DNA from 3 places in the Nocardia violaceofusca NBRC 14427 genome. Region 2 is predicted to be linked to each of the others. Evidence: riboswitches for the same ligand, from Rfam matches in the RefSeq annotation. Region 2 holds a riboswitch; each other region holds the start of a gene.

Region 1 (5,747 bases), on a different contig from region 2:
ACCTTCGAACCCGATATCTGGCTCGACGGACGCGCCGAGCGGTACCCGCAGCTGGTGCCGTTCAGCGCCGGGCCGGCCCGGTGTCCCGGTCGCGATCTGGTCCTGTTTCTCACCACGAGCGTGCTGGCGCATCTGATCGACGAACTGGATCTGGAGCTGCGCTCGCACCCGCGGCCCACCCCCGGGGCGGCGCTGCCGATCACCTTCGACAACTTCCGCATCGACTTCACCGCGCGGGCGCGCGCACTCCAAGCCGCACAGTCGCCTTCGCCGGCGGGGAGGTGACGGACATGCGCGTGGTCGTGGTCGGAGCCACCGGGAACGTCGGCACCGCGGTCGTGTCCGCACTGGCCCGGCGCCCGGAGATCGACGCGATCGTCGGACTGGCCCGGCGGCTGCCGCGGCAGCCGGCCGAGGGAGTGCGGTGGGCGCGCGCCGATATGCGCTGCGACGATCTGCTCACCGAATTCCGCGGCGCCGATGTGGTGGTTCATCTCGCGTGGGTGTTTCAGCCGACGCATCGCCCGCTCGAAACCTGGCGTGCGAACGTCCAGGGAACCGAACGGGTCTTGCGCGCGGTCGCGCAGGCCGGCGTTCCGTCGCTGGTGTACGCGTCGTCGGTCGGCGCGTATTCCCCTGTGCACCATGATGATCCGGTCGGCGAGGACTGGTCCACGGAAGGCTGGCCGCCGGCCGGGTACATGCGTGAGAAGGCCTATGTCGAGCGATTGCTCGACCTGTTCGAGAACGAACATCCGGACCGGCGGGTGGTGCGGATGCGCCCCGCCTTCACCTTCCAGGAGGCCTCCGCCAGCCAGCAGCGCCGCCTGTTCGCGGGCCCGCTGGTGCCCGGCAGTGTGCTGCGCCCTCCCCTGATCCCGGTGCTGCCCGTGCCGGCGGGTCTGCGGCTGCAGGCGGTGCACGCCGACGACATCGGCAGCGCCTACAGTCTCGCCGTCGTCGACCCGAGCGTGCACGGCGCGTTCAACCTGGCCGCCGACCCGGTGATCGATCGCGCGAAACTCGGCGCATTGTTCGATGCGCCGACGGTTTCCGTACCGCCCGGGGCCGTGCGCGCCGCGTTGGCCGTCGGCTGGCGCCTGCGCCTGGTCCCCGCCCCGCCCGAACTGTTCGACGCGATGATGCGCCTGCCGATCATGGACACCACCCGCGCCAGGCGCGATCTCGGCTGGGCACCACGCGTCGACGCCGTCTCCGCCCTGCGCGAGGTCCTGACCGGTATGAGTCACGGATCCGGCGGTGCCACACCGCCGTTGGCGTCCGACGCCGGTGGGCGTCTGCGGGTGCGGGAGTTCGCCTCCGGTGTCGGTGGCAGCGACCCGGTCGACCGCTGGGGCGCGGACCTGTGAGTGTCCCCGGTCGCCCCTGCCGCATGCTGAACCACGCGTTTCCCCACCGCGTGAGATCTGTGGGGGTTTCACACCGCGGGCAGGGCAGGAGGTGAGCGACGATGTGCATGCAGATGATGGGGATGCTGCGCAACATGTGGAACATGATGTTCCCGATGATGCCCATGTAATCCGGACGACGAGAGATCGAACCACGCCGGATCGTCGTCGGCGTCGTGCTACCCGGGAGCGTTGACCTCGTCCGGCGTCTTGTCCGGCCGCAACCCGCGCCAGGACGGGTGACGCAAGCGCCCGTCCCCGGTCCGCTCTGTGAACGACACCTCGCCCACCAGTTCCGGTTCCACCCAGATCGCGTCCTTCACCGGCGCCGTGACCGTGGGGGTCTGCCGCCGCAGCGGCCGCAGCTTGGCTTGGAGATCATCGAGCATGGCCTGGGTGAAGCCGGTGCCCACATTGCCGATGTAGACCAATTCCCCGGCCTCGTCGTGCACGCCCATGAGCAGTGAGCCGATGCGTCCCGCGCGCCGGCCCGCGCCGGGCCGCCACCCGACGATGACGATCTCCTGATCGTTGACGTTCTTGACCTTCGTCCACAGCGGACTGCGCCGGCCGGGCAGATACGGGCTGTCCAGCCGCTTGCACACGATGCCCTCGAGTCCCAGCCGCGCCGATTCGGCGAGGACGTCGGCACCGGTGCCGGTCAGCCGGGGTGGGATGCGCCAGTTCGGGCCGCGCAGGCCGAGTTGTTCCAGCAATCGGCGGCGTTGCTCGTAGGGCAGATCGATCAGCGGCCGGTCGCCGATGTGCAGCAGATCGAAGATGAGGTAGGTGGCGGGAACCGAGCGGGTCAGTGCGCGGATCATGGCCGGATTGCGCTGGTGCATGCGCGGTTGCAGTGCGGCGAAGGAGGTACGCCCGTCCGCGGCGAAGGCGACGATTTCACCGTCGACGACGATCGGCGGCGCCGCCGGGGCGAGGTCGGCGAGTTCCGGCCAGGCAGCGGTCACGTCGTTGCCGTTGCGCGAGATCAGCCGCAGGTCCCGATCCACGTAACCGATGGCGCGGATACCGTCGAATTTCACCTCGTACGCCCACGCCGCGCTGTCGGCGGGCAGAGCGCCGGCCGTCGCCAGCATCGCCGCATACCGCGGCAATCCGCTCATGAGAGCCCACCCTTCGATCGATGGCTATTTTTCGGTTACTACCCTGGAATCCTCCTCTTACAGCGATGACGACGCTGACATTTCGGTCACGACCCGATCTCGCAACCGCCCGATTGACCGGCCGGACCGCGATTTCGTATGGTTGTGCGAGCGACGATTCGAGGAACCCGGCGAAAATCCGGGACGGTCGCGCCACTGTGAGCCTTCCGCCGGGCGGAAAGCGAGTCAGACACTCGGATCGCGTGGTAACCACCATCGAGCGGGGACGCGCAATCCCCGGAGGAGAGTCACATGGCGACGTCCTACGTTCCCCGGTCCGGCCTGGAGTCGATGCGACTCTCCATTCCCACGACGGCCCTGTGGCTGGGCGGCACCACCGTCCTGGCGCTGCTCGCCCTCTATTTCATCGGTTTCGATCAGGGCGCGGTCTCGATCTTCGGCGACGATATGCACGTGCACGAATTCGTCCACGACGCACGGCATTTCCTCGGCTACCCCTGCCACTGACCGCAGGATCGAGCCCCCACAATGGAAAAACGAATCATCGCCCGCGGCGTACTGGTCGGCGCCATCGGCGGGCTGCTTGCCTTCGTGTTCGCCCGGATCCTCGCCGAACCGATCATCGATCGCGCCATCGCCTACGAGGGCGGACGCGACGAGGCGCATACGACACTGGAACAGGCCGCCGGTCACACGATGGCCGGCATGGAAGCGGGCGAACTGTTCACCCGGTCGGTGCAGGCGAGTATCGGCGTCGGCTTCGGCATGATCGTGTTCGGCGCCGCGATGGGTGCGCTGTTCGCGGTCGTGTACTGCCTGTTCGTGGGCCGCGTCGGCTCGTTGAGCCCGCGCAATCTCGCGCTGTGCGTGGCGGGCGGCATGTTCGCCGTGCTGTACGCCGTGCCGTTCTTCAAGTATCCGGCCAATCCGCCCTCGATCGGCAACCCCGACACGATCGGGCAACGCACCGGCCTGTACCTGCTGATGGTGGCGATCGCCGCGGCCTGCGCGGTGGGCGCCGTATGGCTGGGCCGCACGCTGCAAGCGCGCCTGGGCAATTGGACGGCGACCATCGCCGCGGGCCTGGCCTTCGTCGTGGTGGTGACCGCGATCGCGGCGCTGCTGCCCTCACTCGGGCATCTGGCCGCCAACCGGGCCCTGGGCGACGCGGCCACCGAAACGCCGCGGCCGCTGACCGATTCGAGCGGCCGGATCGTTTATCCGGGCTTCCCCGCCGACGATCTGTACTACTTCCGCTTCTATTCCCTTGCCGCACAGGTCATTCTGTGGTCGGTCATCGGTGTGGGTTTCGCGACGCTGGCGCCGCGGCTGTTCCGGCGCGCGGACGACTCCGCCGCGGCCGCGCCGGCAGCGGCGGTATGAGCACGACCGTCACCCGGCTCACGCTGATCAGCCACGGCATGACCGCGGCGATGCGGTCGGCCCGTTTCCCGGTCGACGAACCGCTCGACGAGCCGCACCGCGGCACCGCCTCCCCGGCGGTGCCGCGGGCCGACCGGGTAGTGGCGGCTCCGGAACTGCGGGCGACCGCGACCGCCACCCTGCTGTCCCTGCGCGCAACCACCGAGCCCGCCCTGCGCGACCTCGACTGCGGCGACTGGGCGGGCAGGCCGATGGACACCCTGGCCCCGGCCGACCTCATGGCCTGGATGACGAATCCCGCCTACCGCGGCCACGGCGGTGAAGCGCTCATCGACCTGCTCGACCGGGTACGCGACTGGCTCGGCACGGTGGTCGCGGACCGACGCCGCATCGTCGCGATCACCCATCCCGCCGTCGTCCGCGCGAGCGTCCTGCTCGCCCTCGCCGCGCCACCGGAATCGTTCTGGCGCATCGACATTCCGCCGCTCAGCGCCACCACACTGCACAGCCGCGGCCCGGCCTGGACCGTGCGGCACACCGCGAATCCGCTGTGAGATCGTGCGGCCCGGCCATGCGGGTCCGCCTCAATGGGGCGCCGACTTCTTCTCGACCAGATCGGCGAGCACCGCTGCCTCGCTGATGTCGATCCGCTTGGTGGCCGACAGCAGAGTGAGCATGCCGCGCCCGGCGAGTTCGCGAAGATGATCCAGGTCGGCGGCGCGTTCCGGATCGTGCAGTTCCTCCCGGTAGCGGCGACCGAATTCGTCGAATTTGGCGGGGTCATGGCCGTACCAGGTGCGCAGTTCGGTGGAGGGCGCGATCGTTTTGCACCATTCGTCGAGGTGGGCATTCTCCTTGCTCATCCCGCGCGGCCACAGGCGATCGACCAGCACGCGCATCCCGTCGTCGGGATCGGGATCGTCGCAGATCCGCCGGACCTGGACTCGCGGTCGTGTCCTCACCATCGCGCTGCTCCCTTCGGTCGGCCCTCTCGCCCGGCACCCACAACGCGGGATGGCCGGTCCCCTTCCCGCATCCGAGGGTAATCACGCGCGCGACCGCTTTCGCCCGCTCGCCGAGAACGCGTCCGCGCACCCCTACCTACGTAGCCGTAGGTTACGGTAGCGTAGGTTGAATGAACGCCCCGATCTCGACCGCCGATCCCGTAGCCCTACCCCCGTCGGTCGAATTCGACAATCGCGACGCCGTCTACGAGTACTACCGCACCCACCGGGCGCCCCGCACCCGCGCGCGCCTGTTCTACGCGATCACGGCCTATCGCAAACGCCCGGCGGTCCGCTATGCGGACGGCGCCCGCGCGGCGATCCGGCAGTTGATCCGGGACGACCGCCGCATGATCATCGCGATCAACCATGTGAGCGTGGAAGATCCGCGCACCGTCGCCGCCTTCGCCTGGCGCAGCGTGTTCCGGCCGCGGATCGGCCACATCCGGGTGCTGGCCAAGGACGAACTGTTCATCGAGCCGGGACAGCGCTCGCGCATCGACGTCATGGGCGCCATCCCGGTGTTCCGCGGCAAGGATCACGGCGCGCGCGCCGCCTACGCCGCCGGTCAGCAGCTGATGGACGTCTGCGTCGGGCGCATGGTCGACGGCGACGACCTCGCGCTGTTCCCCGAAGGGACCTGCAACGAGACCGATCCGGCCCGGGTGCAGACCATCGGCACCGGCATCGGCCACATCGCCGCGCGCGCCCGGAACGCCGGGGCGGCACCGGTTTTCGTCTTCCTCGGCCTGACCTACGGCCCCGATGGCCGCGCCACGTTCTACCTCGACGAGCCGCTGCCGGATTTCCCGGAGCGACCGGCCCAG
Region 2 (5,747 bases):
GATCGGTCGTGGCGCGCAGACGGCGATGCATGGCGACGATGGTCTTGGCGACCTCCGGCAGCCGGGTGGCGAGATCTTCGACCTCCGCGGCCGGCGGGGCGGTACCGCCGGCCGCCTCCACCAGCACCTCGTGCAGGTCCGACACCAGGCGTGCGTCGGAGTCGGCGGCGAAGAACTGCACATCCAGATCGAAGGTCGAATTGAGTTTCAGGAGAACGGGAATCGTCAGGGGTCGCTGGTCACGTTCGAGCTGATTGAGATAGCTGGGCGAAAGCTCCAACGACTTGGCCAGGGCGGCCTGGGTCATCCGTCGTTCTTCGCGCAACCGCCGTAACCGGGCACCCGCATACATCTTGCGCACGCCGCAGATGCTACCTTCACATCTTCGCAATCATTGCAATTTCGCTACTCGGCGCGTACAAAAATCTGCTGTTGCAAGGAGTTTTGATCAACTTCGGTCATGCGTAGCGTGCGAAGTATACGGCCGGATCCGGTGGGTGCCCGGTAGCGGAAGTGCTGCTCGGAGGTGGTGAACTACCGGGTGGAAAAGGTTGCCGGAGAGGCTGCTGGGGCCCGCCGGAGCCACATTTCCGAGAGCCTGTCCGGCCGGCGACCCGCGTCCGGGCGAGTCGCCGACCGTGCGGTATCAGCGCACCAGCGCGGCCGCCTCGACCATATTGCGCAGCGACGCCTCCACCTCGGCGCGGCCGCGGGTCTTGAGTCCGCAGTCCGGATTCACCCACAACCGCTCCGCCGGAACGGCTTTCATCGCTTCGCGCAGCGAGTTCTCGATCTCGCTCACACTCGGCACCCGCGGTGAGTGGATGTCGTAGACGCCGGGCCCGATGCCGAGCGCGTATCCGGCGGTGGTGAGATCGTCGAGGATCTCCATATGCGAGCGCGCCGCCTCCACCGACGTGACATCGGCATCCAAGGCCGCGATGGCGCCGATGATCTCGCCGAATTCGGAGTAGCACAGATGGGTGTGGATCTGAGTGTCGTCGCGAACCCCGGCGGTGGCCAGGCGGAACGCGCCCACGGCCCAGTCCAGGTACTGCTCCTGATCAGCACGGCGCAGCGGCAGCAGCTCCCGCAGCGCGGGTTCGTCGACCTGGACGATCCGGATGCCGGCGGCCTCCAGATCCACCGTCTCGTCGCGAATGGCCAGCGCCACCTGCCGCGCGGTGTCGGCGAGCGGCTGATCGTCGCGCACGAACGACCAGGCCAGAATCGTGACCGGGCCGGTCAGCATGCCCTTGACCGGCCTGGCGGTCAGCGATTGGGCGTAGGTGATCCACTCGACGGTCATCGGCGCGGTGCGCACGACGTCGCCGTAGAGGATCGGTGGGCGCACGCAACGGGTGCCGTAGGACTGCACCCAGCCGTTGTCGGTGGCGGCGAAGCCGTCGAGCTGTTCGGCGAAGTACTGAACCATGTCGTTGCGCTCGGGTTCGCCGTGCACGAGCACGTCGAGCCCCAGATCCTCCTGTAGCGCAATCACATCCGCGATCTCGGCGCGCATCCGCTCGCGATACTGCGCGTCGTCGATCGTGCCGGCGCGCAGGTCCGCGCGAGCGGTGCGGATCGCGGTGGTCTGCGGATAGGAGCCGATCGTGGTCGTGGGCAGCAGCGGCAGGCGCAGCTGTGCGCGCTGCAGGTCACGGCGGCGCTGCGCCGGCGCCCGCCGCGCCTGATCCTCACCGAGACCGGCGAGCCGGGCCCGCACCGCCTCGTTGTGCAGACGCGGATCGGAGCGGCGGCTCGCGATCGCGGCACGGGATGCGGCGAGCTCCACGGCGACCGCGTCGGTGCCCGCACCGACCGCATGCGCCAGGACCCGCACCTCGTCGATCTTCTCGGCGCCGAAAGCCAGCCACGACCGCAGCACCGGATCCAGGCCGGGCTCCGCGTCCAGCGAATACGGCACATGCAGCAGTGAACTCGAGGTCGACACCGCCAGCGCGCCGACCGAACCCAGCAGGGTGGCCAGCTCACTCAGCGCCGCTTCCAGATCCGTGCGCCAGATGTTACGGCCGTCCACCACACCGGCCACCACCAGTTTGTCCGCCAGGGCGGGCACTGCGGCGACCTCGGAAACGGTTGTGCCGGAACGGAAGTCGAGTGCCACCCCCTCGACCGGCGTGGCGGCCAGGGCGCCCAGCGCCGGACCCGGGGAGCCGAAGTAGGTGGCCACCAGGATGTTCGGCCGCCGGTCCCCGTCGCTCAATTCGGCGTAGGTGGTGCGGACGGCGCCGAGTTCGGCCTCGGAGAGGTCGCGCACCAGCACGGGTTCGTCGATCTGGACCCACGCGGCGCCCGCGTCGGCCAGGCGGGCCAGCAGGTCCCGGTACAGCGGGATCAGCTCGGCCAGCCGGTCCCTCGGCGCGACGCCGCCGACACCTTTGGACAGCGCCAGGAAGGTCAGCGGGCCGATCACCACCGGCCGGGCGGCGATGCCCAGCTCACGCGCCTCGCGCAGCTCGCCGAGCAGTGCCGACGGATCGAGGGCGAACCGGGTGTCCGGGCCGATTTCGGGCACCAGATAGTGGTAGTTGGTGTCGAACCATTTGGTCATCTCCAGCGGTTCGACGCCCTCGGCGCCGCGCGCGGCGGCGAAATAGCGGTCCAGCGGATCGCCGATGCCGGCGACTCGCGGCGGCAGCGCGCCCAGCATGACCGCGGTATCGAGCATCTGGTCGTAGAACGAGAAGGTGCCCACCGGTATCGCGTCGAGGCCGGCGTCACGCGCCGCGGTCCAGCCCTGCGCGCGCAGCTGCCGGGCGACGGCCTGCAGTTCGGCGGCGTCGATCCGTCCGGCCCAATAACCTTCGACGGCGCGTTTGAGTTCGCGCCGCGGCCCGATGCGGGGCAGGCCCAGTACCGTTGCGGTGAAACGAGTATGCGTTGTGACAGTCACGGTGTTCTCCAGAAGTGGAAGCCACAGGTCACCGCCGCACGGCGGACGAAGCCCCGAAAAACACTGCCGCACCGGGGGTTCCGGTGTGCCGCGGGTCCGCCCGCCCGATCCACGAGGCGGTGGCCGCCGGATACGGCGTATCCGGCACAACCGGCAGGTCTTCGGACTCACAGGCATCGGTCGTGCGGACCGGTCCGGAGATGGGCCCCGGATGTCGCCTACTGGCCGTCGCTTCCCGGAAATGATCCAGTGCTCATGACGGCGGTCGTTCCTGTTCACCGCTGCGGGACAGTCCCGGATTCCCACCGGGTTCCCTCTCGCCGGTCCGCGAGGACCGGTTTCGACGCTGCGCGCGACGCTCGGGGCTCCAACTCGTCGACGGCAGCGAACCAGCTGCGTTCCCGAGCGTAATCCACCGCGAGCGGCAGGGGAAACACCGCCCGCCCGGCCGCCTATGTTTCCGCTGGAAGAACACAACTTCGCAGACTCGCCGATCCGGTTTGTGAGGATGGCTGCGAAGCCGTATTCACTGTCCGGCCCCGCTCACCGGGCAGGTACCTTTATCGAATGTTCTCCAAAGTGCTGGTCGCCAACCGCGGGGAAATCGCCATCCGTGCCTTCCGTGCCGCCTACGAACTCGGCATCGGCACCGTGGCGGTTTTCCCCTACGAAGATCGCAACTCGGTGCATCGCCTCAAGGCCGACGAGTCGTATCAAATCGGTGTCCCCGGACATCCCGTGCGGGCCTACCTCTCGATTCCCGAGATCATCAGCGCCGCCAAGTCCGCCGGCGCCGATGCGGTCTACCCCGGCTACGGCTTCCTGTCGGAGAATCCGGACCTCGCGGCGGCGTGCGCGGCGGAGGGCATCACCTTCATCGGTCCCTCGGCCGAGGTGCTCGAACTGACCGGTAACAAGGCACGGGCCATCGCGGCGGCGAAGGCCGCCGGGCTTCCGGTGCTGAACTCCAGCGCGCCCTCGGCCGATGTCGAGGAGCTGCTGCGCGCCGCGGAGCAGATGGAGTTCCCGGTGTTCGTGAAGGCGGTCGCCGGTGGTGGTGGCCGGGGTATGCGCCGGGTCGCGGACCGGGTGCAGCTGCGCGAGGCGATCGAGGCGGCCATGCGCGAGGCGGAGTCGGCGTTCGGGGACGCGACGGTCTTCCTCGAGCAGGCGGTGATCAACCCCCGTCATATCGAGGTGCAGATCCTGGCCGATCAGCACGGCAACGTCATGCATCTGTTCGAGCGCGACTGTTCGCTGCAGCGGCGGCACCAGAAGGTGATCGAGCTGGCGCCCGCGCCGAATCTGGATCCCGCACTGCGGATGCGCATTTGCGCGGACGCGGTGGCCTTCGCGCGGCAGATCGGGTACTCGTGTGCGGGCACCGTGGAGTTCCTGCTCGACGAGCGCGGCCGGCACGTGTTCATCGAGATGAACCCGCGCATCCAGGTCGAGCACACGGTGACCGAGGAGATCACCGACGTCGACCTCGTGCAGTCGCAGCTGCGCATAGCGGCCGGCGAGTCGCTGGCGGATCTGGGACTGAGCCAGGACAGCGTGTCGATTCACGGTGCCGCGCTGCAGTGCCGGATCACGACCGAGGATCCGGCCAACGGCTTCCGACCCGACACCGGACGCATCACCGCCTACCGCTCGCCCGGCGGCGGTGGTATCCGCCTCGACGGCGGTGCGAACCTCGGCGCCGAGGTCGGCGCGCACTTCGACTCCATGCTGGTGAAGCTGACCTGCCGCGGCCGCGACTTCCCGCAGGCCGTGGCGCGGGCCCGGCGCGCGGTGGCGGAGTTCCGCATCCGTGGCGTGGCCACGAACATCCCGTTCCTGCAGGCGGTGCTCGACGATCCGGACTTCCGGGCCGGGCGGATCACCACCTCGTTCATCGACGAGCGCCCGGAGCTGCTGACCCAGCGCGGTTCGGCCGACCGAGGCACCCGCATCCTGCGCTATCTGGCCGACGTGACGGTGAACAAGCCGCACGGTGAGCGGCCGACGGCGGTATATCCGCACGACAAGCTGCCGGCGATCGATCTGAGTGCGCCGCCGCCGGACGGCACCCGCCAGCGCCTGCTCGAGCTGGGGCCCGAGGGGTTCGCGCGCTGGTTACGCGACCGCGACGCCGTCGGCGTCACCGACACCACGTTCCGCGACGCCCATCAGTCGCTGCTCGCCACCCGGGTGCGGACGCGTGGACTGCTGACGGTGGCCGGACACGTGGCCCGGATGACGCCCGAACTGCTGTCGGTCGAGTGCTGGGGTGGCGCGACCTACGATGTGGCGCTGCGATTCCTGTACGAGGATCCGTGGGAGCGGCTGGCCGCACTGCGGGAGGCGATTCCGAACATCTGCCTGCAGATGCTGCTGCGCGGGCGCAACACCGTCGGCTACACGCCGTATCCGGAGCAGGTGACGCGGGCGTTCGTGCGGGAGGCCACCGATACCGGCATCGACATCTTCCGGATCTTCGACGCACTCAACAATGTGGATCAGATGCGGCCGGCGATCGACGCGGTGCGTGAGACCGGGACCGCGCTGGCCGAGGTCGCGATGTCCTACACCGGCGATCTGTCGAATCCGAACGAGAACCTCTACACCCTCGACTACTACCTGAAGCTCGCCGAGCAGATCGTCGAGGCAGGCGCACACGTGCTGGCGATCAAGGACATGGCCGGACTGCTGCGGGCGCCGGCCGCGCACACGCTGGTGACGGCGCTGCGCAGCAACTTCGATCTGCCGGTGCACGTGCACACCCACGACACCCCGGGCGGTCAGCTCGCCACCTATCTGGCGGCCTGGCAGGCCGGCGCGGACGCCG
Region 3 (5,747 bases), on a different contig from region 2:
CATGCCGATCAGGCATCGGCGCGCTCCCCACGCCACCACGACCGGCCCCGCAACCAGCGACAGCGCCGCCGCGACAGCGAACCCGACAGCGACCAGCACCCCCAAAGCCGAAGTGGCGACACGGAATTCGACGATCAAGCGCAGACCCAGCGCACCGAGCAGAAACAGCGGCAGCATCGACATCGTCATCGCGGTGACCATCAGCCACGTCAGCAGCGTCCGCTGCGAACTCACCGAGTCGGTTCGCGTATCCACATACAGAAAGTCGAACGCGATGGCGCTGAAGTTCCTGGCGCAGTGAAATTCTCAGCCGACGCCGTCGGTGGTCTCCGACGCGGCCGCCAACAAGTCCTCACGCGCCCGCGCCACCCGGGACCGGATCGTGCCCACCGGCACCTCGCAGGCATCGGCCGCATCCTGATAGGACAGGCCGAGAATCTGCGTCAGCACCAACGCCTCTCGCCGTTCGGGCTCGAGCTGGTCGAGCAGCATCCGCGCCTCGACCAGATCCTCGAAACCACGCCCACGACTGCGCGGTGTGCCCTGCTGCTCGGCCACCGCTTCCCAATCGTCGGTGTCACGCACCCGAGGACGCGCCTGAGCAGCGCGAATCGAGTCGACCACCACCCGGCGCGCGATCGACAACAGCCACGCGCGCGAGGTCGATCTCCCCGCAAAACGAGGCAAGCTCCGATAAGCCCGCACGAAGGTTTCCTGAGTCAGATCATCAGCCGCCGATGCGCCCGCGCGATAGGCATGAAACCGCCAGACATCGGCCTGCAAAGCGCGAACCCAGATCTCGAAGGCCCGTCGGTCACCACGCCCCGCGGCCATTGCGAGTGCGGTGAGGTCATCTCCATCGTCGACGCCACGCACATCGAGCACAGTACTACAGACGGTCGTGGGAACTCCGGCTGTTCGATGTACGACTATGGAGACATGAATTGCGATACGGCTCGCGAAGCGCTGTCCGCGCGTATCGACGGCGAACAGGAACCGGTCCCTGCCGCCGCGGTCGACCAGCACCTGGCGACCTGTTCATCCTGTCGGGCCTGGCATGCGCGCGCGGAAGGGCTGCGGCGCACCATGCTGCTCGCTCCCGCGCCCGCGATCCCCGACCTCACCGACGCGATTCTCGCCGAACTGCCGGCTCCGCGCACCGTGTACTCGCTGCTCCGAGTCGCTCTGGGCGTGGTCGCCGTCGTCCAGACCGCTCTCGCCCTGACCCAACTGTTCGGCGTGGACACCGGGATGGGCCACGAGGCAATGCCTTTCATGATGGGCCACATGAGCCACGAGAGCGCCGCGTGGAATCTCGCCGTCGGCATCGGCCTGCTGTGGGCAACACTGCACACGCGAACGGCCGCCGCGCAGCTGCCGATGCTCACGGTGTTCGTCGGCGCGCTGGCCGCGGCGTCGGTCTTCGACGTCGTCCGAGGCGATGTCGACGCCACCCGGTTGCTGACCCACGTCCCGGTCGTTGTCGGCGTCGCACTGCTGTATCTGGTGCGGCGCACCGACGACGGCAACGACGAACCGAAACGACGCGCGACCGATCCGGGCCGACACGACACGCATGCCGACTTCGAAGCCGAGGCAGCCGGGACACTCCTGCGGCGCGAGTTCGGACAACAGCGCCCCACCGGGCGCCACAATGTGGCCTGACTCCGCTCGGCCCGCCTACGCCCAGGCAATGGGGCGGGCGATGGACGAGGCAGGCTGGGACAACGCACCCAACGGGCCCGGCCGAGGTGGTCAGGAGGAGACGAGGGCGTCGGACAGAATCCGCACCTGCCGGGCATGTGGACCCTTGATATCGACGATTACTTCGAACTCCACGCGATCCCCTTCGACGAGCACACTGTCGTGTGCGGCGACATCGTCGGATCCGATATAGAGATCGATACTCCCCGTTTCAGGCGTAGCTCCGATGGTGGCCTATTCGGAGGCGGAGACGTGGTGTTCGAGACCGACGGCGGCGGTGAGCTCGGCGCGGTGGCGGCACAGACGCGGATGCTCGTCGCCGAGCTCGCCCATCAGATCCGCCAGCGCGTCGGCGACCGCGTTGAGCTTGTGCTGCACCGCGGCGTTCGCGCGGGCCTGGGTATTCTGCAGCAGCGCGACCAAGATGAACGTGATGATCGTGGTCACCGTGTTGATCAGCAACTGCCAGCTGTCCAGACTGGGCAGCACCACGAAACTGGGCAACCACACCGCCACCAGCAGCACGCAGAACGCGAAAAACGTTGCCCGCGAGGCGACCCCGCACGCCGCGGTGGCGAACCGGTCGAACGCCGACAGGCCCCCTTTCAGCTGCGAGGGCCTCTTCGCTGTCGGCGCCTGCACCCGCAGTGCGCGCCCGTCGTCGATTGTCACCGTCGATCTCCTTCATCAGCGCGAGATGCACCATCGATGAGCCACGGAGCATCACACCGAAGGCTCACCGACACGACCTCTTCACTGCCGCGCCCAGACGTCGCCGCGTCGGTAGAAGTGGGCCCCGCCGGCACCCCGCGCCGCCCCGCATTCCAAAACATCAATGACGCCGACGTTCCACAAGATCGGAAACCGAAATGGATCGGACAATCAGGCGAGTTATTCCGGAGTAATCACTTCCAACTGTCTCGATATTGCCGCAGACAACGGCCGCCAAGGGCATCTCGCGACGTTCGAATCACATTCCGACGCATACCCGTGATCGAAAACGGCAAACAACCTTCCCTAGCAGACGGCCGGTGCAAGCATCCCAGCGAGCCGCCCGGAAACCGCCTCACCACCGTGTTCGCGGCCGAATCAGTCCCGCGGGCCCGCACCGCGCGGTGACGTACGCCGTCGACCGAGGGACGCCTTCGGCCGCGACCGACAAATCACGTTTCGATTGCCATAGCGTTGGCGGCGACCTTCAAAATCCTGCCCCCACCGGATCGCCTCGCTGAATTCCGCCCGCTACCCACCACCGATGCGGCGACTTCGAAGTCGCGCGAGCCTTGAACGCAGAGCCGTTCCCGCAGTCGACGACGAATCGGCGGCACGCTTCTTCGCCTACGACACAGGCTTGGAGTACGAATACTCCGGCCCACTAGGCTATTTCGCGCCGATGCCGGGTGAATAATGCACTGACACTGGGCTTCTCGTCTACCGACAACCGCCCCGGACATCACCTGGCCTTCGACGTCGCCCCGGCGACCTTCGGCCAGTCCGTTTCCGCCTCCGAGCCGCCGGCGTCTCGTGCGGGAACGACCCCGTCCAACGACTGCCATTCCGACCTTGTCGACGCAGCACAGGAGAGGCAGGCCAGGCAGGTCAGCTTCACTCCAGCGAACCAGCCCACCAGGTATCATCCGCTCACTGCGATGTCCCTTTTATCCCATTTCGCCGAGCGCTCGGAATTGCGTGGATTGACCGCGGCATTCGACTTTTCGTATGGTTGTCGACGCGACGATTCGAGGAACCTGGTGAAAACCCAGGACGGTCGCGCCACTGTGAGCATCTCCGGGTTCGGGAAGATGACGAGTCAGACCCTCGAATCGGCGGTTGTACCAGTGTTCGGGGACGCGAAAATCCCCGTTAGGTGAGGAGTTCGCATGGCCACGTCGTATGCGCCGAGGTCCGGTTTGCACACCGATTCCTTGTCCATTCTCACGACGGCGTCGTGGCTGCGCCACCGGCGTACTCCCTCGTGAGTGTGGATCGAGCCGCTGCGTCGTTCTTCGGCACCGATATGCCCGTGCACGAATCCGTCCACGCCGCACGCCATTTCCTGGGCTTCGCCTGCCACTGAGCACGAAGAACTCTCGTGTCTGCCGTAGGCGGGTCGCCGGCGTTCGCCTTCGCCCGGATCGCGTCCGAACCATGACCGGTCGCCTCATTCATGACGTGAGCGGCCGCGACGACGTGTAGAGGTAACTTCCGAGGCACAGAATTCGTGCCGCCCTCGTCGGCACGAGTGGCCGCATCCGCATGACCTCGCGCGGATCGGTCGATAACGAAAGTAATTGCACTGCGGTAGTTTCCGCAGTCTCATCGCGCGAGCACGTCACTCGCGAAGAAGGACGATCGATGAAAACCAGGACCACACTCGCGTTCGGAGCAGCGGTCACGATCACCACGCTGACCATTGCCGGCGGCGTTGCGCACGCCGATGTTCCGGCCGGAACACCGCAACCGAGTACGACGGTCGCCACCGACGTCGGCCCCGGGATCCACTACACCGCCGACGTGGTCGACCACTCGGTCGTCTTGCGCACCGACGCCGGGCGGCTCAACGTGCGCGGCAACCAGTTCGAAATCCTCGACGACAACGGCAATCTCGTCGCCGGCCTGCCGCTCACCTACAAACTCGACCAGAAGGACTGGCCCATCGCCGCCCAGGTCGACGGTCGCACCGCAGTGCTGACTCCCAGCCGCAACCCCGCCGACGCCGTCGCGTCGACGACCCCCGACCTCACCCCGGTGGACGCGCAGAGCGACTTCAACGACGCGATCGGCGTCGCCGCCAACCAGATCGGCCTCGCGACCGGCGTCGGAGTCCTGGTCGGCACCGCCGCGGGACTGGGCATCGGATGTGTCGCAGGCGCCCTGGTCGGCGCCGCGTTGATGCCGCCCATCTTCTTCGCCGGAGCACCCGGCGGATGCCTGGCCGGCGCTGCGGCAGGCGCCGCCTTGGGTGCTGCGGCCGGAACCGTCATCCTGGGTGGGCCGGTCGCGATCGCCAGCGCGATCCAGTTCTTCAACACCATCAACAAGCCCCAGAACTGAGGCCGTCGACGCTCGCAGGCCATCGGCACCCAGCCTGCGAGCGTTCAGGCCGCCATGAGCAGCCCTCTCGAACGCGCCGCGAAGGACGGGTCGCAGTCCCCGCCACAGACGGGAGGTCAGAGGTTGGGGCGGCGGCCGGCCCAGGGCTGGGCCTGCTCGAGCTGCGCGGCCAGCCGGATGAGCTGCCCCTCCGCCCCGAGGCGGCCGACGAATTGGACGCCGATCGGCAGCCCGTCGGGAGTCCAGTGCAGTGGCACACTCATGGCGGGACGGCCGGTGATGTTCGCCAATTGGGTGTAGGGAACCCAGCTCAGGTTGTCGTTGATGAACTGGTCGACGATCGGTGTCCAGCGCAGCAGCCCGGCGACGCGGGCGGTCAGCAGCAATCGCTGTGCCGTGCGCAGCGTCGGCGCGAGGTCGAATGCCCCGATCCGAGGCGGCGGGGTGGCTGTGGTCGGGGTGAGCAGCAGGTCGTAGGACTCGTGAAATTCCGCCAGCCGTCGCACGTACTGGTGTCGCCGCGCGACGGCGCGAGTCAACTCGACAGGCTTGGTCGCGCGTCCCAGCGCGGCCATCAGCCGGGTATCGAGTTCGAATCCCGAATCCCCCACGCCCCCAGCGGCTTTGGCCTCATCCACCGAGAAGGCACACTCGACGAACCAGGTAGTGAGAAAATCCTTGGCCAACGCCGCGTCATCGAAGGGAGCGCGGGGCAGCTCCACCACGTCGTGGCCGAGGCTCACCAGTAGTTCGGCCGCTCCGGTCGCCGCCGCCACAGCCTCCGGATGGGGCGCCGGATTGACCGAACTGGCTGTGCAGAAGCCGATCCGAAGACGCCCCGGGGCGCGTTCCACCTCCGCGAGATAGCTCCCTTGCCCCCGTGCCGCCAGGTACGGCGAAACCGGAGTCGGGCCCGCCAGCACATCGAGCATGGCGGCGGTGTCTCGCACCGAACGAGAGATGACACCATCGGCGGCGGTTCCGCCCAG

What was found. A riboswitch is a leader RNA that binds a small molecule or an ion and turns the genes downstream of it on or off. The one in region 2 is predicted to bind cobalamin.
Region 1: another riboswitch for cobalamin. It lies ahead of AC5592_RS13075 (CbtB domain-containing protein); the one in region 2 lies ahead of metE (5-methyltetrahydropteroyltriglutamate--homocysteine S-methyltransferase).
Region 3: another riboswitch for cobalamin. It lies ahead of AC5592_RS15620 (CbtB-domain containing protein); the one in region 2 lies ahead of metE (5-methyltetrahydropteroyltriglutamate--homocysteine S-methyltransferase).

Annotation. Positions count from the first base shown of each region.
Region 1 covers NZ_CAWMPM010000013.1:252,927-258,673, reverse strand. Annotated here, with positions in the region: gene AC5592_RS13090 (cytochrome P450) at 1-285, shown strand, start outside; gene AC5592_RS13085 (NAD-dependent epimerase/dehydratase family protein) at 291-1,370, shown strand; gene ligD (non-homologous end-joining DNA ligase) at 1,589-2,533, opposite strand; cobalamin riboswitch at 2,648-2,788, shown strand; gene AC5592_RS13075 (CbtB domain-containing protein) at 2,825-3,040, shown strand; gene AC5592_RS13070 (CbtA family protein) at 3,062-3,916, shown strand; gene AC5592_RS13065 (histidine phosphatase family protein) at 3,913-4,470, shown strand; gene AC5592_RS13060 (DUF488 domain-containing protein) at 4,501-4,881, opposite strand; gene AC5592_RS13055 (1-acyl-sn-glycerol-3-phosphate acyltransferase) at 5,052-5,747, shown strand, end outside.
Region 2 covers NZ_CAWMPM010000023.1:177,644-183,390, reverse strand. Annotated here, with positions in the region: gene AC5592_RS19405 (short-chain fatty acyl-CoA regulator family protein) at 1-352, opposite strand, end outside; gene metE (5-methyltetrahydropteroyltriglutamate--homocysteine S-methyltransferase) at 647-2,917, opposite strand; cobalamin riboswitch at 3,053-3,271, opposite strand; gene AC5592_RS19395 (pyruvate carboxylase) at 3,485-5,747, shown strand, end outside.
Region 3 covers NZ_CAWMPM010000016.1:121,765-127,511, forward strand. Annotated here, with positions in the region: gene AC5592_RS15600 (MFS transporter) at 1-255, opposite strand, end outside; gene AC5592_RS15605 (sigma-70 family RNA polymerase sigma factor) at 307-834, opposite strand; gene AC5592_RS15610 (zf-HC2 domain-containing protein) at 940-1,665, shown strand; gene AC5592_RS15615 (low affinity iron permease family protein) at 1,939-2,370, opposite strand; cobalamin riboswitch at 3,398-3,544, shown strand; gene AC5592_RS15620 (CbtB-domain containing protein) at 3,686-3,781, shown strand; gene AC5592_RS15625 (DUF8020 domain-containing protein) at 4,060-4,758, shown strand; gene AC5592_RS15630 (amidase) at 4,875-5,747, opposite strand, start outside.